3 regions of the Desulfosarcina variabilis str. Montpellier genome follow, and region 3 is predicted to be linked to each of the others. Evidence: riboswitches for the same ligand, from Rfam matches in the RefSeq annotation. Region 3 holds a riboswitch; each other region holds the start of a gene.

Region 1 (3,152 bases), 2.9 Mb from region 3:
CAATGAGAGATCATCAAGAATATGCCCGTTGAGTTCTACCTCCACTCCGTTTTTATGTACCTTTTCAAGGTTCATCCGAGTATTGCCATAGATGGGAGGTGTACCCCCATATTTGCTATAGTTACGCGATACCACATAGTCTTTTATTTCATAGTGGAAAAAATCGACCTTGATGTTGATGTCTTGCCAAATTCTTCTTGAAAGGATGAAATCATAGCCAACGCCATGTTCGGGATCGACCTCGACCCCCACGCCCCCGGTTCAGACGATGCAATAGGATATCGGCGTCCATATCTTGCTGACACCAGCGGATATGGATGTGTCCCTTAACGCATCAGAAAGATCATCGAGTTCATAGGTGGCAAAAAATTTCGGTACCACCTGATCATAGTCCTTTGCGACAAAATCCTTCTGGACCTCAGGGTTCCTGTATTCCTGGGCCTTCTCGTTCCAATTCCTCCAGTTAATTTCAACCATCTCATATCTCAACCCTGGCATGGCGGAAAGGCGTGGAAAGATTTGCCATTTATCTTGAATATATAATCCGGACAGCGCGATGATTTTCTGATATTTTCCGCGGGATTCAGGCCGGTCCCAGGATGCCAGCCCGAGGTTTCTATATAGATTGTTCATGTCATAACCAAACGTTATGAGATGATCTTCAAAAAGCTGTATCTCATCCTGGATTCTTCCTCCCCACTCTCTCCATTTTTCATCTCTGGATGATACTCTTTCAATTCCTTGGGACTCATCATCTGCGTCGATATAATCCCATTTTTCGCCGGTATGATGCTGTTGGTGGTAATACGCTCCCAATGACCAGAGCCCAAAAGGCGTCGGTTGATTGTAATCCAGTCGAAAAGAATCGTCTTCTTTGTTCATGGCCGGGTTCTGCCAGGCTTCATACGACCGCCACACTGATGGTGTGACTGGATACCCGGCGTCATAGTCACTTCTTGAAGGGTCATTGATCACGTATTCTTCATAGTCCGAATTGCCGTGTGTGGCGGTTAAATAAATATATCCATCAGATGGAAGCAGATAGCCGAGACGACCGCTTACGATGTCCAAATCCGCCTCATGATTCCTGAGATATCCATCAGTATGATATTTCTGGTACCAGAAGTCATAAACAAATGAGCCCGCGCCACCGTTGAGCTCAAAACTGTAGTTCTGGGTATTATAAGATTTGTAACTGGCGGCTGCCTTAACATCCGGCTTTACGGTCTCGTATCGCTTTGGTCCTAGTGTTTTTATGTTGATCACGCCTCCAATGCTATTGCCCGAATAGAGCGCCGAATGAGGCCCCGGAATGATTTCAATACTTTCTATCAGTGGTAATGAAAGTTGGTTGTAGTCCACATCGTCATTTCCATGGTGGGCCGTTTGAAGAGATAATCCGTCAACGGCGACACTAAACCGTTTGCCATCGAACCCCCTCATGTAGATAGGATCTCTTTCCAGAAATAAATCACTTCCGCCCCTGAAATCGATTATTGCTCGGGTTTTTAGAACATCGACCACATTTTGCGAAGTGCCCGGCGTCTTGAACTCTTCAACATTGATTGTTGTGGATCTTGGCTTAAGCGTGACGCCTTTGTTTTCTTTTTCTTTAGGTGCCGTTACCGTCATTTCTTCAATTTCAACCACATCCTCTGCTTTTTCTGCCAAACTGATCCGGGGCGTCGACAGGGATAAGACCACAGCGATAAACAACATCATCTTAACAGCTTTTTTCAACTTGAACCTCCTTTTTCATAGGACAATTGGTGGTGGATTTTAGCTACAACGTTGCAGAATGCGGGTTGTTCAAAGCGCGTTGAAAGTCAGCAAATAAAAAAATCCCCGCTTCCATTGCTGGAAACGGGGATTCCGTGTTCAATCCCTTATGGCATAACTGTTTACTGCAATGTGCTCCATCTCCCGGAAGCGATTGCAGTCAATCTATGGGCAGGTCTTCTGGCTTCACATCGATCCTTTTTGAAATAAAGGATCTACCTTCTCGGCGGTCTTCCCATTCGATCTGTATCGAACAGTGACCAAAGTGGCCGGAAAGCTCGCTTTGATAGAATCAAAGCGGTTGTGTTACAGCGGCGGGTCCGCTCCCGTTTCTCACGGGATTCCCTATTATGTCCTAAACGGACACCCATGATTGGTAATGCGTTTGTTTGTATCTTACAGACGAACACTACTTAAAAATTGAGCATTAGCTCAATAGAAAATTGTTTTTTAATTGTCAAGCAAAAAAGATCGGTCAGTACCGAGAAGACGTATTTGTCGTTTTTCCAAATTGAGAATTTTAACGCCATACTGTCATTTTGCTTCGCAAAGGCTCTTGACAATTGAGAGCATTTGTACAACTAATGCTATCTTTGATGTTCGGTGCGCTGCGGCGCATAATAGGGAATTCCGTGAAAATCGGAAGCGGACCCGTCGCTGTAATTCCGACCCTTTGAACGAGGGAACCTTTACAATATCAGGTGGTAGGCTTGCGTTCGGCCAGGGAATAAAACCAATAGGCCCTGGATCGACCTTCAGTGGGTTGTCGAACCCGCTGGCTTATCACCTCTAAGAGCCTGTTTGAGAAGTCCGGATCAGGCCCGATAACAAGGCGGAAAGTGGCTCGAAAGCGGAGCATATATGGTATATGTGAGCATTTTGAGACACTTTCCAACGCCGTTAGCGGGCCTTAGACGGATTTGTCAAACAGGCTCTAAAACGCCACTGTTGCCCGGATCGGGTCATGGGAAGGCCGTTGTAAAGGCGGGATAGCCAGAAGACCTGCCGAATAGTTTGTTTTACACAGGGAGCGTGTAAAACACATAAACACAAGAGGCCTAAAACGGGGCTTTTATATCTGCTGACTGGAGATATAAAAGCCCCGTTTTTGTTTTGGGAAAACGTGTATCCACTGAAGCGGCGTTGAAGGTGATGCTGATGAAAAAGCTTGGTGTTGTTGCTGTGATTCTTCTACTGGTGTGGGGTTTGATTCTGACTTTCCAAGACAAAGACACAGGAGAAACAGATTCTGATATTCTTACAATCGCAACAGGCCGTGATGCCACCCGCACCAGTGATTATTCCCCATACGGCATGTGGGAGCCGGCAGCACTGATCTATGAGACATTGGTTAACCTGGATGCGGGGTGCAA
Region 2 (3,152 bases), 1.6 Mb from region 3:
GGTCAACTTCATGGCCCGCGGTGTTCTGATTCCCAAGCAGGAAGTCAAGGTCATGGACGTTTTGGTGGCCCATTGCCAGAAGCCCCTTTATGTGGCCGCGGTTACCGACGCCGGCATTGCGCGCACCGAGGAAATTCACAACCAACGCGGGAACATCACCGTTCAGTTCTCGCTGATCAACAGCCCGCTGAATGTGATGCCGGAGATGGAAAGGCCTTTTTTGTCCTGTGTGCGCAAAGGACTTCCCATTTATGTGTCCACCATGCCAATGGCCGGGCTATCGGCCCCTTATTCCATGTCCGGGCTGTTGACGCTGACCCACGCCGAAGCGCTGTTTGGACTGACCCTGACGCAGCTGGTAAACCCCGGTATCACCTGCGTGCATTCGGGGCTCCCGTCCATTGCCAATCTGCAGAAAAACTACGCGGTCGATCTGGGGCTGATTTCCCACAATGTGGCTAACCTGCTGATGAGCGCCATCTGCCGCAAGCTGGATTTGCCGTCCATCCACAGCGCATGTACCACCAATGAGGATTCTCCCGGCATACGCGCCGAACAGGACGCGGTGAACGGGTACGCCCTCATGAAAAAATACGGCTTCCACCAGATGCGGCACGCCTTTGGATTTTTAAAGGAACTGGTGTCGTTCTCCATCACCAAACTCGAGCGCCACATTGAATTGTGCGAGGAGACCGGACCCGATCAATCACCGGAGGTTCGGATCGAGCCTTATGATCCGGAAGGTTTCGACGCCATAATGAGAAACGGAAGCCGGCCAAACTACATGAACGATGACCATACCCTAAAAAATCCCGGCAAGGTATTTGTCGTTTAAGCTCGCCGTAAAACGAACCACATCATTGCCATTGACAAGGATGCCTATGCGCCGATTTTTCCAAATCCCACTTTGGCGCCAAGGGCGATCTTTTTGGAATCATGCCCCATTTGAGCAAGTTCTTATCCTCTCAGGCTGTCGTTAAAATTGTTGATTCCACAAAAGACAATGGGTATATGGGCAAACAACTGTTGGCGGTACCTGAGTTGAAAGTCAAGCACATTGTTGTTCGAAGCGGTCGGTTGTAATGTGAGTGGGAGAACCTGTGAACCCCTAAATGATTGCCAAAAAACGCTTTTTGTTGTATTCGATGCGCCATTCATCTATTGCAAATTAATGAGATAATTATGTCGTCAACTATTTTCAAGGTCAACCCGAACGGCGAATTTTATTTTGCCGAAGGATGTTATATTCTCGAGCTGTACAACATACCGGATGATCCCGACGCCTCCATTGCTCGGGCGCGGATTACCCCCGGCATGGCGACCCAGCTACATCGTCTGCATGGTATCACCGAGCGTTATACCATTCTCGAAGGCGGCGGTCTGGTTGAGATAGATGGGCTTCCAGCACAGCCAGTCGGCCCCGGGGATATGGTGATGGTGACTCCTGCGAGTTCCCAGAAAATTACCAACACCGGAGACACGGATCTTGTTTTTTTGGTTGTGTGTACCCCGCGATTCGTTCTCGAAGCTTACGAAGAAATTGATTCCGAGCCGATGCTTTAACCACAGCCCCGGTCCGGGTGTCATTCGATCTTATTATCTTGACAGATTGGTTTTCATTCAATAAACCATCGCCTAACATATGAAAGATGAATCATCGGTGTCCGATGGGACTTGATAGGGAATTCCGTGAGAATCGGGAACGGATCCGCCGCTGTAACACTCATGCTTTCGATCATTTACAGAAGGCGAACCTTGGGCAAGTGTTGGCCACTGTTCATTTTTAAAAAAAGTGAATGGGAAGGTTGTCCAAGGTGAGTGAAGTCAGAAGACCTGCCATGATTCACATGGCAAAACCTATCGGAAACTATATCGTTTTGCCGGATTACAATTGATCTGTACGGGATTGAAAACGGCATCCCGGGTCCACATTGGGCCCGGGATTTTTGTTTTGTCCGATCGGGGGGCACACGATGATTACGAAAAACTTTACTCAGCCTGAAGCTGCAGCTTTTCCCGGAACACGTTTTGACTGGCGCTTGAAAAATGATGCTGGAGAAGGGTATATCCGGCGCCGGCGACTGGATGACGATTTTTTTTTAACCCAGAGCTATTTATGCTCACCCCAGCCCTTTCGTTCCCGTTTTGAACCGCCAACCCATTCCACGGCCTTTGTTTTTATGCTCCGCGGCAGCACGCGCATCCGCATTGCCGGCTGCCCTTCCTGGGTGGAAATGCATGCCGGTGAGGTGTGTGCGTATGTTGATGGCGGTGACCTGATTCGGCGGGAGACACCAGCCCATCAAACCATGGAAGCCCTGGTCGTCAGAGTCGGTGATGAGCGGCTGGCCAGTATCTGCAGCGACCTGGATCTTGCCCTGCCCAATGGACTCAGGCGCGGACATGTGCCCCTGATTCGCGGCAATTCACCGTCAACAAGTGTGATTCTTGAGAAAATCCACCACAACCGGATGAACAGTGCCACCGAGTGCCTGCTGGCCCAGGCCCATGCCATCGATCTGATCTGCGACATTTTTCTCGATCGAAACGCTGCGATTGGCACCAGAGAAAACGATCGGGTGCGCGAGCTGGCGGCGTACATTGCATCGGACATCGGTCGCGATTTCAACCTTTCCAGCCTGGCCAGGATGGCGGGCGTAAATCGTACCAAACTCAACCGCCTGTTTAAAAAGGTGCATGGCTGCACCGTGTTCGAATATATTCGCCGGGAGCGGCTGCGCCGGGCAAGCCAGTGGTTGTGCCAGACAGACATGCCCATCACCGACATCGCTCATGCGGCCGGCTTCTGCTCCTCCAGCCATTTTTGTCACTGTTTCCACCAAGTCTATGGAAAGCCGCCCAGGGATTTTCGCTCGTGCGCTTGAAAAAAAGCATCGGCTGCGCAAGCGGTCTAAAAACGCACATTCAAACCAAAGATCGCATTGAACCCCGGCAATGGATAGAGAGATTCATCACCGGGATTACCGCTGCCGCTGCCAACCGCATCTTCACCAAAAACATTGTTGGCCACAAGGTACAATTCGGCTGCGCCGATCTGTTTTGCGTATCTTGCATTGAGAATCCAAAACCCATCTTCTTCGGTGGTATTGGCATAGTTGAAATACCGCTTTCCCGTATACACGGGATTCAGG
Region 3 (3,152 bases):
TACCTTACGGCCAAGCGAGAGGTTTTTAAAACATTTTACGCGAAGCTGAAGAATTTTGACTTTCACGCCAGCGGACAACGAACTGATCCCTATGTCGGTGTTACCAGCCCAATTGTAAATAATGACGTCAATAATTTGAAAAGCATCCGCAGTTGGCTGGATTTGATTGCGGATATTAGAAATACTAACACGATAAACAACGCCCATTGAAATTGGATCAACGAGAAAAAAAGCGGATCCTATCTATTGTGTTTAACCTTAAGTTGAGTAAAAAAACGATTCGATGCATTTGCCCGCGATGCGGTCAATACCATCTCGTGCATATGCTGTGGACCGGACGGGGGACTCCGCGAAAGTATTGCCCGACTTGTAAACCACTGGTCGGGCTTTACGATGAAGCATCGTTATATGAAGTTGGAGGCCGGGATTCAATCCACATCAGGAGAAAAGGGAATCAGTTCCAAGACGATTAAGACGCAAACAAATGATAAAACGATAGGAGAACTGTCCTGGGATTTCAGGGTGCAGGAAAAAAATAATTACACCAGATTGCGCCGGATTTGCGTCCGTCTACAAGGCGCATCTGCCGGTGCATATTTAGAATCTGTGCCGGTGGATGGAACGCCGTAGACGGGCGCAAGGACAAGCAAAATGGAGCAATTATTTTTTTTCTGCGCCCTCAGTCACCGGCCACCATTGATTGAATGGTGTCCAGTGACTGAAGGATGGCAGGGAAAATTGCTTCTTTTCCAGATAGAGACGGAACGCTCTTTTTCAACTACTGTGTCAATAGGAAACAGACAACAAAAAATCGGACTGGAAAGACTTTTCAGGAAATTACTTGAAATGATTTAATGGCCCGCCAACATGATCCACCCAGATATCGATGAAGTCATCATACTCTGCCGTTCCCTTGAGGATGGTCTCACATTTGAAACCGGCTTTGGTTAAAACTGATTTCCAGGAATCATCCTCAGCACCGGCCATGTCGTTTTTGGCATGATCACCGGCAACGGACATCAATGGCATGAGGTACACTTTTTTTATCTTATTTTGCTTCAATAAATCGGAGATCAAATCAATGCCGGGATAGCCTTCCACGGTACCGACGAAAATGTTTGGGTCCTTGAGTTGCAGCTGGAACATCAAGGCCGCGTAAAAAGCGTTGGACGGGTGATGGGTGCCATGTCCCATCAGTACTACTGCTTCTTTGGCTTTGCGGTTTTTGGGAATGCTTTTAAAAATGGCATCCACGGTGCGTTGCATGTCTTCCTGGGTGGCCATTAGCGGATAACCAAGGATGACTCGCTGGAAAGCACCCATTTGCTTGAATGCACCCACGGTGCGGCGTAAATCGTGATATTCTTCTCCCGCGATGGTGTGCAGGGATTGAACCGCCACATGGGTGAATTTCTCATCCTTCATTTTGGCCAGGGCGACTGCCGGGGAGTCCAAATGCTTGCCTTGTTTGGCCAGTTTCTCACGGATAATATGCGATGTATAGGCCCAATAGACGGGAATGCCAGGATAAGCCGCCTTGACCTTCTTGTCGATGTTGTCGAATGATATCTGGGCGGATGCTTCGCTGGATCCGAACGCCACAAGAAGGATGCCTACCTTTTTCTGAGCATTTCCTCCATGGTCAGCCGAAGCATATCCCGTTACGGAAAACACGAACAACATCAACGCCGTCATCATCAAAAACCACTTCACTGTTTTCACAACGTTACCTCCTTTGAATTGTGTATCAATAAAAAACCCTTCACGCGTTTCATCATCGCGGGAAGGGCTGCACCCAGCTTTGCTTGACCCCTGTATCAATAGCCACCGGCCCAAAATATCGTGGGCGTGGCTGACGGCAAAACCAGGTATTCTGACTTACGGATCAATCTACTTTCCGCGCCTTCCCGCCTCGTCCAATTCGGCAGTGGCTGATTGCGGATTTCGTCCCCGAACACAGCGGCGGGACCGTCCCCGATTCTAACGGGGTTTCCTGTTGCGTATGTCTTACATGCGCTTTGCCTTCGTCTTTTTTAGCAGACCAAAGCGCAAAGTCAATGGCTTTTGGATCCGGCTGCAGGGTGCCCGCATGTGGAATCTCTTTTCTAATTTTTTTTTGAATGCGATTATGATGAATGTCAAATGTCCAATGAAAAATGCCAAATAGTGGTATGCTGTCTACTTTTAATCGATGCGATCCTTTATTTTATGTTTCGCTAACACTATCGCGCTTGAAACAATGATCGAAATGAATTATTATTACTTCAATTGTTTCATACCTATCGCATAGTGCAAATTTCAATCAGTAAATAAAATAAACGAGGTGTTTGACGTGCAAAAGAAACTGGTAGAGCATAATGCTCTGGTTCAGGCTGTTGAAATGGGATTGCCGAAATTTGAGATTATGGAAAAGTTTGGTATTAAAAGCCCGGGGGCTCTAAAGATTGCGTATTTTGATGCTTTGGTTGCTTTAGATAAAATTAAGAATATAAAGAAGGGACGCAAGTCGGAAAAGGTTGATAATAAAATACGCATCAATAGCCGGGGCAGTATCGTCATCCCCAAAAAATTGGTTGAGACGCTTGAATTGGGCAATTCGGATACTTTTGAAGTCCTGAAAGATGGTAATGGAATATTGCTGAAAAAGGTAAAAAAAAGGGCGAAAACGATTCTCAGAAAAGCAGCGGGTCATTCCGCAATTGTATCCTTGAAATAGAACTTAAATGTAGGTCTATCTCCGTTCTATAGACAAAATAATAGTAACTTTTTCCAACCAATTCGTCTCACAAGACGGCCATTTGTTTGTGGAAAATATCATGGTTCCCCGGAAGATATAAAAAGGCATTTCAAAATAGCTGATAAATGATTTGAGTTCGTTCCACTGCGTAAATCGTTCTGCTTCGTTTTTTGTGTATCCTTCGATCAAGCCACCAACTGAAATGAAAAATTCAGGCCTCAGAGGATTGAGTTTGTGGGCCGCGTCAGGAAAAACGTCTGGCCGATGCCTTCCTGTTGATTAAAAATGGTTAAGGATCGGAAATTTTATAAATTGACCAAAATTGCTTGTTCTTGCGCCCGTCTTCGGTGTTGCATCAATGTCTACATACTTCGAGTAAGCATTCCAATTCCTCTCGAATCGGTCTGGGACAAAA

The links. Region 3 has a riboswitch for cobalamin ahead of Dvar_RS24170 (sirohydrochlorin cobaltochelatase). Riboswitches for the same ligand answer to the same signal wherever they lie in the genome.
Region 1: it holds a riboswitch for cobalamin, as region 3 does, so the genes downstream of both, Dvar_RS37300 (TonB-dependent receptor) here and Dvar_RS24170 (sirohydrochlorin cobaltochelatase) in region 3, are expected to answer to the same signal.
Region 2: it holds a riboswitch for cobalamin, as region 3 does, so the genes downstream of both, Dvar_RS31610 (helix-turn-helix domain-containing protein) here and Dvar_RS24170 (sirohydrochlorin cobaltochelatase) in region 3, are expected to answer to the same signal.

What each region holds. Positions count from the first base shown of each region.
Region 1 is NZ_CP159846.1:8,250,384-8,253,535, reverse strand. It holds partial or broken gene Dvar_RS37300 (TonB-dependent receptor) at 1-1,632, opposite strand, end outside; cobalamin riboswitch at 1,932-2,165, opposite strand; gene Dvar_RS37295 (ABC transporter substrate-binding protein) at 2,938-3,152, shown strand, end outside.
Region 2 is NZ_CP159846.1:6,983,208-6,986,359, reverse strand. It holds gene Dvar_RS31620 (trimethylamine methyltransferase family protein) at 1-835, shown strand, start outside; gene Dvar_RS31615 (cupin domain-containing protein) at 1,183-1,563, shown strand; cobalamin riboswitch at 1,642-1,856, shown strand; gene Dvar_RS31610 (helix-turn-helix domain-containing protein) at 1,974-2,885, shown strand; gene Dvar_RS31605 (TonB-dependent receptor) at 2,912-3,152, opposite strand, start outside.
Region 3 is NZ_CP159846.1:5,340,768-5,343,919, reverse strand. It holds gene Dvar_RS24175 (hypothetical protein) at 1-210, shown strand, start outside; gene Dvar_RS24170 (sirohydrochlorin cobaltochelatase) at 838-1,722, opposite strand; cobalamin riboswitch at 1,846-2,036, opposite strand; gene Dvar_RS24165 (AbrB/MazE/SpoVT family DNA-binding domain-containing protein) at 2,333-2,716, shown strand; gene Dvar_RS24160 (SDR family oxidoreductase) at 3,093-3,152, opposite strand, start outside.